Regions from separate parts of the Comamonas piscis genome, predicted to be linked through region 1. Evidence: predicted binding sites of a transcription regulator. Region 1 holds the regulator's gene; the other holds the start of a gene.
What was found. Region 1 encodes LexA, which represses DNA repair genes until DNA is damaged. Its sites were predicted from a motif close to ACTGTATNNNNATACAGT; they were not measured.
Positions count from the first base shown of each region.

Region 2: a site for LexA is predicted at 4,266-4,283, ahead of recA (recombinase RecA). Genes of this name have one in related genera too.

Region 1 covers NZ_CP058554.1:2,761,803-2,769,425, forward strand. The annotation lists gene HS961_RS12360 (SDR family oxidoreductase) at 1-197, shown strand, start outside; gene HS961_RS12365 (FMN-dependent NADH-azoreductase) at 259-894, shown strand; gene HS961_RS12370 (hypothetical protein) at 1,140-1,682, opposite strand; gene lexA (transcriptional repressor LexA) at 1,809-2,525, opposite strand; gene HS961_RS12380 (asparaginase) at 2,640-3,659, shown strand; gene adk (adenylate kinase) at 3,767-4,423, opposite strand; gene kdsB (3-deoxy-manno-octulosonate cytidylyltransferase) at 4,640-5,434, opposite strand; gene HS961_RS12395 (hypothetical protein) at 5,579-6,145, opposite strand; gene HS961_RS12400 (Trm112 family protein) at 6,335-6,532, opposite strand; gene lpxK (tetraacyldisaccharide 4'-kinase) at 6,541-7,623, opposite strand, start outside.
Region 2 covers NZ_CP058554.1:783,182-790,804, reverse strand. The annotation lists gene yddG (aromatic amino acid DMT transporter YddG) at 1-324, shown strand, start outside; gene HS961_RS03635 (hypothetical protein) at 458-607, shown strand; gene yddG (aromatic amino acid DMT transporter YddG) at 745-1,665, shown strand; gene HS961_RS03625 (VOC family protein) at 1,690-2,169, opposite strand; gene HS961_RS03620 (VF530 family DNA-binding protein) at 2,278-2,529, opposite strand; gene recX (recombination regulator RecX) at 2,605-3,054, opposite strand; gene recA (recombinase RecA) at 3,142-4,218, opposite strand; gene HS961_RS03605 (MarR family winged helix-turn-helix transcriptional regulator) at 4,409-4,897, shown strand; gene HS961_RS03600 (SdiA-regulated domain-containing protein) at 4,909-5,850, opposite strand; gene HS961_RS03595 (response regulator transcription factor) at 6,129-6,815, shown strand; gene HS961_RS03590 (sensor histidine kinase) at 6,880-7,623, shown strand, end outside.

The DNA of each region.
Region 1 (7,623 bases):
GCCCGCAGAAGATGGCGATGGCCGACTGGGTGCAGCAGTACCTGCGCTTGCGAGGCGATCCGCTCACGGTGCTGAGCGATGCCGATGTGCCTTACCGGGGTGCGCTGCTGGACGATGACTGCCTGGTCCCGGTGGGGCCAGCACGCCTGGGGTGGACGACGTTGGCCGCCTGGGTCGGCAAATCCAGGGCAGCTTGATACCGCCGAACTTGGCTGAACTAGCCTTTTTGGCCTCACTACTCAAACGATTGGACGAACGATGACCCGTACCTTGCTCTTGAACTGTGGCCCACACGGCCAAGCCAGCCATGGCTACCAACTGGCGACCGACATGCTGGCGGAGCTGGGCCTTGCGCAGCAGCCGCTGCTGGAACGTGATCTGGTGGCGACACCCATACCGCCTATCGGCCGCGACTATGCGCTGGCCATCACCTCAAACGCGGGCGCTGATGCTCCGGCGCTGGCCTGGTCGGAAACGCTGATTAAGGAACTGGAAGACAGCGATCTGCTGCTGATCGTGACGCCCATGCACAACTTTGCGGTGCCGGCCACGCTCAAGCTCTGGCTGGATCAGGTAATCCGCATCCACCGCAGCTTTGCAGCCACGCCCGAAGGCAAGATAGGTCTGATGAAGGACCGGCCCACCTTGGTGCTGGTGAGTTCCGGAGGCTTCCATGCAGGGCCAAAGGCGCGTCAGGAGGACTTTTTGACGCCTTATTTGCGCTATGCGCTGGCCTCCATCGGCATCCGCAATGTGCATTTTGTGTTGCTGCAAGGCCTGGTGTTTGGGCCGGACGCGGTGGCATCTGCAGTGGGCAGCGCCCGAGACGCACTGCGCGAGCAATTGGCGCCGTTCAAGCGGCAGGCGCAGGAAGCGGCTGCAGTAGTGCGTTGAGCGACAGACACATAAGAAAAAGCCAACGGCAATAGCGGATGGGTGTCAGCGAACTGTGGTTAACGGCTGAGCACTGAAGGCGCCAGGTTGGCACCTGCCCAGCGTCCCGGTATCGACCGATGCGTTCAGCGCTTGCCTTGCCGCAGCATGCCGATCCTGCAGTCCGCATTCCTGAAGCCATCGACGGCAGCCATGCAGCGACCAGCAGGCTGGCCACAACGCACCAGCCTGGGCTTGGCTCCGGCTTACACCGCGTGCAGGTGTTCCAGCCGCTCCAGGCGTTCCAGCTCGGCACAGATGTCGGCCATGCTGCCCGACATGGCCCAGCGCATGCCCTTTTGGCGGTGCAGGCTGGCCGGCTGGGCCCAGTACATTTTGATAGGGGCATCGTTGGCGGCCTGGGCGCTGCAGCGCTGTACCGACAGAAAAGGGCGTGCGGGAGACTGGATGCCGGCAGAGAGGCGGCGGCGCGCTGCTGGTTTGCGCGGCAGGCGAATGCGGTCGATGGGGCGTTGTGCGGGGGCCTCATCGGCAGGGCTGTCCACGCCTGGCTGAGCGCTGGGGTCATCAAGCAAACTCAGCTGCTGCGCGGCACCACGCTGTGCAGCAATGGAGGATGCAGCGACAAAGCAGTGCACCTGGGCAGCATGCTGACCGTCATTGGCGGCGCCATGGCCGGGCTGGCGCCGGCGGCCGCGCACAATGGCGCGTTGGATGGACTGGAACCAGGGCAGGCCGGCGACGAGGGAAAAAGGCGCAAGCGCGCGCAATGCATCTGCTACGAGCATAGGAAAGTCCTTGGTGTACGGGTAACAGCAGGATTGCGCTAGGGCGAGCGCATCCCCAGGGCTGTGGGCCGGGTGCCCACAACGCCCGCTACCTGGGGTTGCGCAGAGAGGGGTAAGGCGCTGGGCCTAGTTCAGCATCGTGTTGCGGATCAGGCCGACGGCGATGCCTTCGATCTCGAAGGGCTCGCCGGGCTGCACGATGATCGGCAGGTAATCCGGGTTTTCGGCCAGCAGCTCGATGCCATCCTTGGTGCGCTGCAGGCGCTTGACGGTGACGTCATCACCCAGGCGGGCGACGATGATCTGGCCATTGCGGGCCTCGCGGGTGGCTTTGACGGCGAGCAGGTCGCCATCGATGATGCCGATGTCGCGCATCGACATGCCGCGCACCTTGAGCAGGTAATCGGGCTGCTGCTGGAACAGGCCGCCTTCGACGGTGTAGGTTTGGTCCACATGCTCTTGCGCCAGGATGGGCGAGCCAGCGGAAACGCGGCCAATCAGCGGCAAGGCCAGCTGGGCCAGCTCTTGCACCACACGGCCCACGCCCGCGGTGGCGTTGGATACGCCCGCCAGCGGCGACGAAAAGCGAGTGCCACGTGCGGCATTGATAGAGCGCACGGTATCGCTTTGCAGGCGGATACCCCGGGAGGTGCCGCTGACCAGCTCAATCACGCCTTTGCGGGCCAGCGCCTTGAGGTGGTCTTCTGCCGAATTGGCGGATTTGAAGCCCAGCTTGCTGGCGATTTCGGCACGGGTTGGCGGGGCGCCGGTGCGCGAAATGGCGGTCTGGATCAGGTCCAGAATTTCTTGTTGGCGTGCGGTGAGTTTGGGATGGTCTCGCATAAGATCTCCGTGTGATCTGCGGCGCTGGGCACTAGCAAAGCTATTGCGCGTTCCAACACCTGTATATCAATCCAGTACCTGTATTTTTAACCAGTTTTTTGCAGGAGGCAAGCCTTGCAGCCAAAAATTTTGATCATTGGCACCGGTGGCACCATTGCCGGCATGGCCGATGACGCCGAGAAACCCGGCCAGTACCGCGCGGCTGCGCTGTCGATTGCGTCACTGTTAGCGGGAGTGAGCGGTATAGAGAAGGCCGCTGCAGGCCCGCTGGATGCGATACAGATAGCGCAAATTGATAGCAAGGATATGAGCGACACCGTCTGGCATGCACTGCTCAAGGCCTGCGATGCGGCGATGCGCGATGACGGGGTGCGTGGTGTTGTTATCACCCACGGTACCGATACCCTGGAAGACACGGCCTGGTTTTTGCACTGCGTATTGGGGCGCTTGCCCAAGCCGGTGGTGCTGACCTGTGCCATGCGCCCGGCCAATGCGCTGATGCCCGATGGGCCGCAGAACCTCAAGGATGCCGTCGCTGCTGCTGCCGCCTTGGATGCCGAAGGCCAACCGCTGCTGCGCGAGGTGGTGGCTGTGACCGGCAGCGGCGAGCTGCACAGTGCGCGCTGGCTGCAAAAGGTGCATCCGCACCGCTTGCTGGCCTTTTCATCGGGCGAGCAGGGGCCTGTGGGCTGGGTGGACGGCAGTGCGGTGCAGCTGCGCCATGGCTACGCCCCTGGCTGCGTCGTCGCAGCGGGCAGCTATACCGGCAGCGAATGGCTGGCGGTGCTGCCAGATCCAGTGCAACAGGCCTGGCCCTGGGTGGAGATTGTCACCAGCCATGCGGGGATACGGCCCGGTTTGGTGGATGCCTTGCTGGCCCAAGGCCTGGAAGGCCTGGTGCTGGCCACTACCGGCAATGGCACGGTACACGAAGTGCTGCTGTGCGCGGCAGACCGGGCGCGCCAACAAGGGGTGGCGGTATGGCGCAGCAGCCGCTGCAGCGAGGGAGTGATCAGTGATGCCGTGCTGCCTGGGCCGCAACACCTGGCCGCAGACTTGGCGGTGGCGCTGACGCCCTGCAAAACCCGGGTGAGCCTGCAGCTGGTCTTGGCGCAGGCGCAAACGGCGGTCTGACCTTGCCCACTGCTGCCGCTATGCGCTGCACTCGTGCTGCAACGCCTTCGCCATGAAAAAAGCCACTGTCCATAAGACAGTGGCTGTGCAGCTAGCGCGTTGTGCGATCAGGCCTGCAGGGCGGCCATGGCGCGCTGGGTGATCTCATCGACCGAGCCCATGCCGCTGATGGCGCGGTACTTGGGGGCGGCGGCGGGGTCTTGTTCGGCCCAGCTGCTGTAGTAGTCGACCAAGGGGCGGGTCTGGTTGCTGTAGACGTCCAGGCGCTTCTTGACGGTTTCTTCCTTGTCGTCCTCGCGCTGCACCAGCGGCTCGCCGGTCTCATCGTCCAGGCCTTCGGTCTTGGGCGGGTTGAACTTGGTGTGGTAGGTACGGCCAGAGGCGGGGTGGCTGCGGCGGCCGCTCATGCGCTCGATGATGGCGTCAAACGGCACATCGATCTCCAGCACATAGTCGAGCTTGACGCCTGCGGCCTTCATCGCGTCGGCCTGAGGAATCGTGCGCGGGAAGCCGTCAAACAGGAAACCGTTGGCGCAGTCGGACTGGGCAATGCGTTCCTTGACCAGATTGATGATCAGGTCGTCGCTGACCAGCTGGCCGGCATCCATCACGGCCTTGGCCTGCAGGCCCAGCGGGGTGCCAGCCTTGACGGCAGCACGCAGCATGTCGCCGGTGGAAATCTGGGGGATACCGTATTTTTGGCAGATGAAGGCAGCTTGTGTACCTTTGCCGGCGCCGGGTGCTCCCAAAAGAATTAATTTCATGGCGGTCCTTGGAGAATAAAAAACTTGCACGGCAAAAGCGGGCATCAAAGCCCGCTTCTACACAAAAAACTGGGCTTGAGCATATCACGCATCGGGGGAGGGTCAGCCGACTGCAAGGCAATGCGCTGTCTCGGGGGCGCAATCGGGCATCCTGCGCCTTTTAGCTTACGGAGCGCTTGCAGCGTATCGAGTGGGTGGAGGGCCATCTGCAGCAGCCTACATGGTCGCGCCGAGCAGCTGTCGCACACGCACCAGGTCTTCGGGGGTGTCCACGCCCGAGCCCGGAATTTGCCGGGTTACATGCACTGCAATGCGGTGGCCGTGCCACAGCGCGCGCAGCTGCTCCAGCATCTCTATCTGCTCGGTAGGGGCCTGGCTGAGGGTCGGGAAGGTATGCAAAAACTGGGCGCGGTAGCTGTAGATGCCCATGTGGTGGAGTGGCGCAAAACCAGGCGTGCCGGTGGTGCCTGGGTTCTTCCACCAGGTGACATTGACAAAGTCACGCCCCCAGGGGATGGGCGCACGGCTGAAATAGCTGGCCATGCCTTTGGCATCGAGCACCACCTTGACCACATTGGGGCTGAGCAGGGATTCCAGATCCGCAATCGGGTGGGCGACGGTGCCCATGCTGGCCTCGGGGCGTTCGCTCAGCAGCGCGGCAACTGCATCGATCAATGCCGGCGCAATCAAGGGTTCGTCGCCTTGCACGTTGACCACGATGTCATCGCCACCCAACTGCAGCAAGCTGCAGGCTTCGGCCAAGCGATCGCTGCCGCTGGGGTGATTGGCCGAGGTCATCAGCGCTTGCACGCCATGCTTTTTGCAGGCCTCGACGATGCGCTCATCATCGGCGGCCACCACCACCCGCTGGGCTGCGCTTTCTTGCGCGCGCTTGGCCACGCGCACCACCATAGGCAGGCCGGCAATATCAACCAGGGGCTTGTTGGGCAGGCGCGATGAGGCCATGCGCGAAGGAATCAGGACGGTGAACGGCGCGGGAGCGGATGCCATGGTGTGCTAATAAATGAGAGTGGGCCCGGCGGGAATTGTAGCCAGCCCAGGCGGTTTGGCGGGCGGGCAGAGCCCAAGGCATACAGACACAGGCCGTCCGCGCGGGCAGTTGACCGCCATGGACTGCGCTATCGGGCTGAGGGATCAGGGGGCTGGTTTGACCGGGGTGCTGGCCTCGTGGGGTCCAAACAAGATGGCCTCGATGGGGCGCAGTTTCTTGGCGTCGATCACCTCGCGCAGCTTGGGTAACACCGCCACGAGGCCGTCGTAGCCCTGCGCTTTTTCCAGTTGCAACTGCAGGCGAAAGCCCTTGAGCCCCAGCCCGCTGACCAGCTGGCTGGCGGCGGCATAGGCTTTGATATAGCGCTCGCCGGGATCGCTGATGGTGGCAGGTGCGGCTACAGCGGCCGCTGGTGGGGCGGTCGGTGCAGGTATTGCCAGGCTGTCGATGAGTTCGTTGGTGCTGGCGGCGAGCTGGCTGGCATCGCCGCTGCGCAGCAACTCCAGCAGACCTTGTTGCAGCAGTTGCTTGATGTCTTCCAGCACCTGCAGCTGGCCGCCCGCAGACGTTGACAGCGCCATCACCTGCTCAATGCTTTTCTGGCCATCAAACATGATGAAAGCAGGGCGCATGCGGTGGGGCAGAGCGGGGTCTCGGGCGCGCAGCGCCTCCATGCCTTTGTCGGTTTTCTTGAGAATGAGGGTATGCATGGCAATTTGCTGAAAGGGATGGATGCAATCCAACAGGCTTGCCCTGAGGACATGTGTCAAGACCATGTCGCGCAGGGTAAATGCCTAAATTTTCAGCAAATTGTGTCTGTTTTTTACAAAGCTGCTATTGGGGTTTGCCTGTGCGGACGCACCCTGTTGGTGCGCTGCGCCCCGTCTTGGCGCAGATTTTTAATCTGCCGCAGACAAAGCTTCAATTTCCTCATCGCTGAGCGTCCGTGCCTCGCCTTCCAGCATGATCGGCATGCCGTCACGCACGGGGTAGGCTAGGCGGGCACTGCGCGAAACCAGCTCTTGGCGTTCACGGTCATAGCGCAGGGGGCCTTTGGTGACGGGGCATACCAGCAGTTCGAGCAGTTTCGGGTCCATAGCGGCAATCAGTCTTTCTTGATAAGGGAGAGGGCGGCCTGGCGTTGGCGCAGCAATGTATGGACATGCGCCCCAAAAGCGGGGTCAATCGCCACCTCCAAGGGGACGGCCAGGGCCTGCGGGGCAATGCGCCAGAGCTTGTGCGCATCCTTTTCGGTGCACAGCAGCACGGGGGCATCCGCAGCGGCTATTGTAGGTCCGCTGCTTGCAGCAATCCCCAAGCTGGCCAGCCACTGCGGATCGTCCAGCGGCGCATGGTCGGGCAGCGCATCGCTGCGCAACAACTGCAGGCCTTGGGCTTGCAGCATCGCAAAAAATTCTTGCGGGTACGCAATAGCGGCCAGTGCATGCACCGGTCGGTCGCGCAGGTCGGCCAGTGCATGGCGGCGTCCATCCTGCCCCACGGCATAGGGGGCTAGGCTGCGCTGCAGTGGCCAAGTGGCCGCTCCCGTTGCGGCCAGGTGTTGGGGCGGCTGGCCGGCATACAGCACCATGTCCAGCCGTTTTGGCCAGGGCTCCCTCAGCGGGCCGGCGGGCAACTGCCAGCCATTGCCAATGCCTTGGGCGTTGAAGACGGCAATTTCCACATCGCGGGCCAGCGCCAGGTGCTGCAGGCCATCATCGCAGACCAACACATCCACGTCAGGATGGGCCTGCAACACTGCCTGGGCCGCAGTCGCGCGCCGGGCGGCCACATATACGGGCACGCCGCTGCGCTGGGCCATCAGCAGGGGTTCGTCCCCCACCAGACGCGGATCGCTATGGGGCGTGGCGGCAAGGGCTTGGGGTTCTTTGCTGTTCTCGCGCCCATAGCCGCGCGAGATGATGGCAGGCCGCCAGCCCTGGGCTTGCAAGGCCTGCACCAGATGCAAGGTGACGGGGGTTTTGCCGGCACCGCCGGCGATCACATTGCCGACCACCACCACCGGCACGGGTGCGCGGTAGGACTTGCACAGGCCTAATCGATACAGGCTGCGGCGCATGGCGCCCAAAGCGGCATAGGACCAGGACAGCGGCAGCAGCACAAGCGCCAGTGGCCCTCTGTGCTGCCAGGCTGCGGTGATGCGCGCCGACCAGGGGCGTGTTGCAGC
Region 2 (7,623 bases), 2.0 Mb from region 1:
CTGTGGATCAAATACGCGCTCAGTTCTGAACCACCGCTGCGCTTTACCCTGCCCGCCTTGCTGCAGCTGGGCTTGCTCAGCGGCTTGACCGCCCTGGGTTACAGCTGCTGGGACCATGGCCTGCGCGCCGGCAACCTCACGGTGATGGCAGTGGGCTCCTACTTCACCCCCGTGCTGTCCGCGCTGGTGGGCACGCTCTGGCTGCAGGTGCAGCCGTCCTGGAGCTTTTGGCAAGGCGTGGTGTTGGTGACGGCTGGCTCGCTGGTCTGCTGGTGGTACACCCGCAGCCCTACCGTGGCCGATGGCAAAAAGCTGGCCGGTTAACGGCAGGGCTGCCGCATGGATACCGGTTTGGTATACACATGCAAACACCTAGGCTGTGCGGACGGGCCAAACGGCCACGTCGCACTATAGTGGGCGGGTTGCCTTTCTCCATACACTTCTCTGCGAACTGCCCATGGACTACTCCCGCCCCAACCATATCCCCACCGCCGCCGAGCAAGAGGCCGACATGCGCCTGGAGCAGCGCGGCCTGATTGCGTTTGCCGTGCTGACGGTGGTGGCCACCATTGCCGCTGCTTTGGTGTTTGGCAGCCATATCGCCTGATCCCCTTATCCTTTGAATGCCACGCAGGGCCAGACAGTCTGGAGGGCCTGTGTGGCTGCCGTACGCCCGCAGCTTGGCCTGCAGGGCTGCCCTTTTCCGGCTAGGATGCAAGCCTGCTTTCGCACCCGCTCGCGTCCATGTCTTCTGCTCCGCATTCCCCCTCCCCCGTCCCCTCACAACGCGCCACCCTGATTGGCCTGTCGGCCGTGCTGTGCTGGTCCACCTCGGTGGGCCTGTTTCGCAGTGTGGCCGAACACCTGGGACCCATCGGCGGCGCGGCAGCCGTCTTCAGCCTAGGAGCCTTGCTGGTGACCTTGCGCTTTGGCATGCCGCGCCTGGCCCAGCTGCGCGCGATGCACCCGGGCTATCTGTGGGGCTGCGGCCTGCTGTTTGTGCTCTACGAGATAGCGCTGTCACTGTCGCTGGGCTTTGCCAGCAACCGCAACCAGACCCTGGAGCTGGGGATGATCAACTACCTCTGGCCGAGCCTGACGATTGTGCTGGCCACCGCCATCGGGCTGCAGCGCTTTCGCGCCGGCCTGGTGCCGGGGGTGTTGCTGGCAATGGTCGGCATTGTGCTGGTGCTCAAGGGCGACAGCGCGCTGTCCATCGCCAGCCTCTGGGCCAATGTGCAAAGCAACCCCCTCGCCTATGGCCTGGCCTTTTCTGCCGCCTGGCTCTGGCCCTGTTACTCGGTCATCGCCAAACGCTATGCCCATGGTGCCAATGCGCTGCCGGCCTTTCTTTGGGCAGTGGGGGGCGTGCTCTGGGTCAAGTACGCATTCAGCAGCGAGCCGGCCATGCACTTTTCACTGCCCGCGCTGCTGCAGCTTTGCATGCTGAGTGGTCTGACGGCCTTGGGTTACAGCTGCTGGGACCATGGGCTGCGGGCCGGCAACCTGACGGTGATGGCAGTGGGCTCTTACTTCACGCCCGTGCTGTCGGCGCTGGTGGGCACGGTCTGGCTGAATGTGCAGCCGTCATGGAGCTTCTGGCAAGGTGTGGCGCTGGTCACCGCAGGGTCACTGATCTGCTGGTGGTGTACCCGCAGCAAATAGCGCCGCCTGCCGTCTACCACCTGCTCAGCCTTTGCGGGCCGCTTCCAGCACCGCAATGTCGATCTTGGTCATGCCCATCATCGCGTCGAACACCCGCTTGGACGCGGCGCGATCCGGGTCGGCCAGCGCCTTCGTCAGCATGCGCGGGGTGATTTGCCAGGAGATACCCCAATGGTCCTTGCACCAGCCGCAGGCACTCTCTTGCCCGCCATGGCCGACGATGGCCTGCCAGAGGCGGTCGGTCTCGGCTTGGTCGTCGGTCGCGATCTGGAAGGAAAAGGATTCATTGTGCTGAAAATGCGGCCCGCCGTTGAGCCCTATGCAGGGCACGCCCGCCACATTGAACTCCACCACTAGCACATCGCCCTGTTTGCCATCGGGGTAGTCGCCCGGCGCGCGGTGTACGGCGCCCACGCTGCTGTCCGGAAAGGTCTGGGCATAAAACTGCGCGGCATCGAGCGCATCACCCTGGTACCACAGGCATACGGTATTTTTCGCGGTCATCGTCGGTCTCCTGCTTGCACAGATGCCCAGCCTAGCGCCTGGCAGCAGGCCTGCGGGTAGGACATCGCTGTACAGCGATGGCGCGGCGCCGCAGCGGGCAAATGCGGCTCAACCGCCGCTGCGCCTTTTCTCGCGCAGCATGAACAGGTACAGGCCCTCGACCTTCTCACGCGCCCAGGGCGTCTTGCGCAAAAACCGCAGGCTGGAGTTGATGCTCGGGTCCAGACAGAAGCAACGCACCGGAATGCGCTCACCCAGCTCTTCCCAGCCAAAGTACGCGACCAGCTCGTTCAGAATGCCCTCCAGCGTCAGGCCATGGAGAGGGTTGTTGGGCTGTTCGGCAGTGCTCATGGGCGCCATTGTCGCCGAGCGCTGGCCAAGAGGGGCGGGCTGGGGCTTTGCGGATGGCAGCACGCAGCTGCCTGCAAAAGGCGGCTATTCCTCGTCCGTGCCACGCAGCACCTTGCGCACCACATCGCCGCCAAAGCCTCTGCCGGCCAAAAAGCGCATCTGCTTGGCCCGCTCTTGCGGGCTGTCAGGCGGGGTGCCAAAACGGCGCTGCCAGACCACGCGGGCGCGTTCCAGCTCGGTGCTGCGCAGGCGCTCACGGGCTTCGGCGACCAGCTCGGCATCCACCCCTTTGTGGCGCAGCTCCTGCAGCACGCGGTTGGCGCCGTAGCGGGCTGCCTTGGTGTGGATGACGCTGTCGACAAAGCGCTCGGCGCTGATAAAGCCCTTGGCTTCGAGCTCGTCAAGGATGGCCGCCAGGTCCTCGCCCTCTTCCACATGGGGAGCGAGCTTGGTCTGCAGCTCGGCGCGCGAATGCTCGCGCTGCGCCAGGTAGCGCAGCGCCCGGCCTTTGAGGGAGAGCTTGCTGAAAGACATGGGTCTGGATGGCTATAAAAGAAATAGCTGCTTGCGCACATCAGCTGTGCACAAGCAGCTATCTCAGCGTTCAGGCTTCAGAAGCGATCAGCCTTCGGTACCAGTGGCGGCGGGGCCGTCCACCACGCCGTCTTCGGCAGGGCGCAGGCTGATGTTCAGGCTCTCGCGCACCTTGTTCTCGATCTCGATGGCGAGGTCGGGGTTTTCGCGCAGGAACTCACGCGAGTTGTCGCGGCCTTGGCCAATCTTCTCGCCGTTGTAGGCGTACCAGGCACCGCTTTTCTCGATGATGCGGGCGGTAACACCCATGTCCAGGATTTCGCCTTCGCGCGAGATGCCTTCGCCAAACAGAATGTCGAACTCGGCCGTCTTGAACGGGGGCGAGACCTTGTTCTTGACCACCTTGACCTTGGTCTCGTTGCCGATGGCCTCGTCGCCGCGCTTGATGGTGCCGGTGCGGCGGATATCGAGGCGCACCGAGGCGTAGAACTTCAGCGCATTACCGCCGGTGGTGGTTTCGGGGCTGCCGAACATCACGCCGATCTTCATGCGGATCTGGTTGATGAAGATGACCATGCAGTTGGCCTTCTTGATCGTGGCGGTGAGCTTGCGCAGCGCCTGGCTCATCAGGCGGGCTTGCAGGCCAGGCAGCTGGTCACCCATTTCGCCTTCGATTTCGGCCTTGGGGGTCAGCGCGGCCACCGAGTCGACCACGATCAGGTCCACCGCGCCGGAGCGCACCAGGCTGTCAACAATCTCAAGCGCCTGCTCACCGGTATCGGGTTGGCTGATAAGGATGTCGCTCAGGTTGACGCCCAGCTTTTGGGCATAACCGGTGTCGAGTGCATGCTCGGCATCGATAAAGGCGCAGGTACCGCCCAGCTTTTGCATCTCGGCAATCACCTGCAAGGTCAAGGTGGTCTTGCCCGAGGATTCAGGGCCGTAGATCTCGATAACCCGGCCGCGTGGCAGGCCGCCAACGCCCAGGGCAATGTCCAGGCCCAGCGAACCGGTGGACACCACTTGGATGTCGGAAACCGCTTCGCCTTCGCCCAGCTTCATGATGGTGCCCTTGCCGAATTGCTTTTCGATCTGGGCCAGGGCGGCGGCCAAGGCCTTGGATTTTTCGCTGTTGGCTTCTGGCTTGGTGGCGGTGGCGTTCATGGATTTCTCCTTGCGTTTGATGGTCATGTCTGGGGTCTGGAGATCCAGCTGTTTGCATATACAGCCTGGATGCTTGAACAGTAGTTTAGGGGATGGGTATATTTTATAGAAGCATTTTTTTAGTCAGTTTAATTGACTAAATGCACAATAGCCACGCCCGCCTTTTTTGTCCTATCCGCAGGTTTACACCATGCCCATTCTTCTGCCCCATTTGCCCGATGACAGCTGGCGCCTGACCCACCTGGGCCGCCTGCTGGGCCACGCGATGCGCCGTTTTGATGCCCGGGTGCTGCAGCTGATGGCCCAGGATGCGCTGGTGCCGCTGGCGCTGTCGCACCTGGCTGAGCGCGACCAGGTGAGTGCTGCGCATATCCATATCACCCGGCATCTGTCGCTGGCGGGTGACCGTCTGGTGGACCTGGCCGCCAGGGCGGGCATGAGCAAGCAGGCGATGGCCCAGCTGGTGGACCAGTGCGAAGCCTGGAACCTGGTGACCCGTGAGCGCGACCCGCGCGATGCCCGCGCCCGCACGGTGCGCTTTACCGAGACCGGTCTGCTGTGGTTGCAGGCCTTTGAGCGGGCGGTGACGCAGGCCGAGGACGAGTTCCGTGCTGAGGTGGGCGAACAGGTCGCCACCGTCGTCAAGTTGGGGTTGGAGGTGTACGGGGCGGACAGCTAAGCGGGCAGCGCTCAGCCCCGCTTGCGCTCGAATTTATAAAACAGGTTGGGCTCGGACACGATGTAGATATTGCCGCTGTTGTCCATGGCCAGGCCTTCTGGTTGCGGTGCCCGGTTTTCCAGCCCGCTCATCCCCGCCCACAGCGGCATCACGCTGAGCAGTGCGCCAGCGCGGCTGTACTCGTACAGCACCGAGGCCTCTTCGCCCAGCAGCAACAGGTTGCCGCTGCGCGGGTCTACCTCGACGGCGGCCAGGTCCGTGCTCGGCATGCCTTCCATCTCCTGCACCTCCCAGGCGCTGATCTTGGCATCGACCAAACCGGGTTTGAGCTTGGAAAAAGGCACATCCATCACCAGCACCTGCATCGGCCACTTCTCGGTCACGGCCAGTAATTGCTGGCGTTTGGCATCCCAGCCCAGGCCTTCCAGTGCGAAGTTCTTGATGGCGATATCACCCAGCTGGATATAAGGGCTGTCCTTCAGCGATATCTCGGTCACATCCTTGCCAAATTCCACCCAGTGGATGCGGTTGCTGCGCTCGTCGGCAATCGCAAACCAGTCGCCCTGGATATGGGCGATGCCCTCAGTATCATCGGCGCCCCGCAACGGCGCGATACGCAGCAGCCGCCCATCGGTGCTCAGCTCGGCAATCTGGGGCGGCCGGTTGGTCACGGCGAACAGGGTATTGGTCGTGGGGTTGAAGGCCAGGCCCGAGAGGTTGTCCGCAATACCGCTGACCACCTTGGCATCGATGCTGGCCTGGTAATGCGGCAGGATGGGCGCAGGCGCCGAGGGCGGAGCAGGCTGCAACGCATCCACATGCCCCGGCATGGCGATGACATGGTGCCATTGCAGGTACAAGGCGCTCAACACCAGCAAGGCCGCCGCCATGACCAGGCGGCGCTGCCACCGCGACGCCCGCCACCTCATCTGCACCTGGGACCCTGCTTTCATCACCACCTGCCACTTGAAAAATCCCCGCCAGCCACGGGCTGGGTGCCCATCGGTCCTGGTGGGGACGAGGCGCCATCCTACGGGAGCCACGCCACCGTTTGATGACATCTCCACCGGCTTTACATCGTTGCAACAAACCGCAAGGCGCCTGAAGGAAGTGTATCTGTTACGACGCCTTCATCATTTGGATCTATCCCAGTGCGGCCATCAGGGTCATGGGCTGACCTAGAATCATTGGCAGCATCCAAATCACGACTACAACATCGATAGGAGACCGCATGCGAATACTGATTGCAGAAGACGACCAAGTGCTGGCCGATGGCCTGCTGCGCAGTCTCCGCAACTCCGGCGCCGTGGTGGACCATGTCGCCAGCGGCAGCGAAGCCGATGCAGCGCTGATGGCCAACAATGCCTTTGACCTGCTGATCCTGGACCTGGGCCTGCCGCGCATGCATGGGCTGGAGGTGCTCAAGAAGCTGCGTGCGCGGGGCTCGGCCATCCCTGTGCTGATCCTCACCGCCGCCGAAAGCGTGGACGACCGCGTACAAGGCCTGGACCTGGGCGCCGACGACTACATGGCCAAGCCCTTTGCGCTGTCCGAGCTGGAGGCACGCGTGCGGGCCCTCACCCGCCGGGGCGTGGGCATGAGCACCAGCCTGATCCAGCACGGCCCGCTGGCCTATGACCAGGCCGGCCGCGTGGCCACGTTTGATGGCCGCATGCTGGAGCTGTCGGCGCGCGAGCTGGGCCTGTTGGAAGTACTGCTGCAGCGCTCGGGCCGCCTGGTCAGCAAGGACCAGCTGGTCGAGCGCCTCTGCGAATGGGGCGAAGAAGTCAGCACCAATGCGATCGAGGTCTACATCCACCGCCTGCGCAAGAAGATAGAAAAGGGCCCCATTCGCATTGCCACCGTGCGCGGCCTGGGTTATTGCCTGGAGAAGATCCAGCCCCCCGCGCCCCTCTGAGCCCCTTCCCCCCAGCGCAGCGGGGCCATGACCGCCCCGGGCACCACATTACGCAAGGACAGCCTTGGCCCTGTTTCGCAGCGAGCAGCGATCTTTGTTCGGTGAGATCCTTGACTGGATGCTCACGCCGCTGCTGCTTTTGTGGCCCGTCTCGCTGGCACTGACCTGGCTGGTGGCCCAGGACCTGGCCAACAAGCCTTTTGACCGCGCGCTGGAGTACAACGCCCATGCGCTGGCGCAGCTGGTGGGTGTGCAGGGTGGCAAGACCTATTTCAACCTGCCCCAACCGGCCAGCGAGATCCTGCGCGCCGACGATGCCGACACCGTCTACTACCAGGTCACCACGCCGGGTGGCATGTTCCTCGCTGGTGAATCCGCCCTGCCCCTGCCCGCCAAAGACCTGGAGCGCAGCATCGGCGTGGTGCAATTGCGCGATGGCGAGCTGCGCGGCATGGATGTGCGCATCGCCTGGATCTGGGTGCAGCTGTCGCTGCCCGAGCCCAATCTGGCGCTGATCCAGGTCGCAGAGACGCGCGAAAAGCGCAGCGTGCTGGCGACGGAAATCATCAAGGGCGTCATGCTGCCGCAGTTTGTCATCCTGCCCCTTGCGGTGCTGCTGGTCTGGCTGGCGCTGGCGCGCGGCATCAAGCCACTGCACCTGCTGGAGGAGCGCATCCGCGCACGCAAACCGGAAGATCTCTCGCCCATCCACCACAAGGATGTGCCGCTGGAAGTGGTGCCGCTGGTCGACTCGGTCAATGGCCTGCTGGAGCGCCTCAACGATTCGCTGGCCACCCAAAAGCGCTTT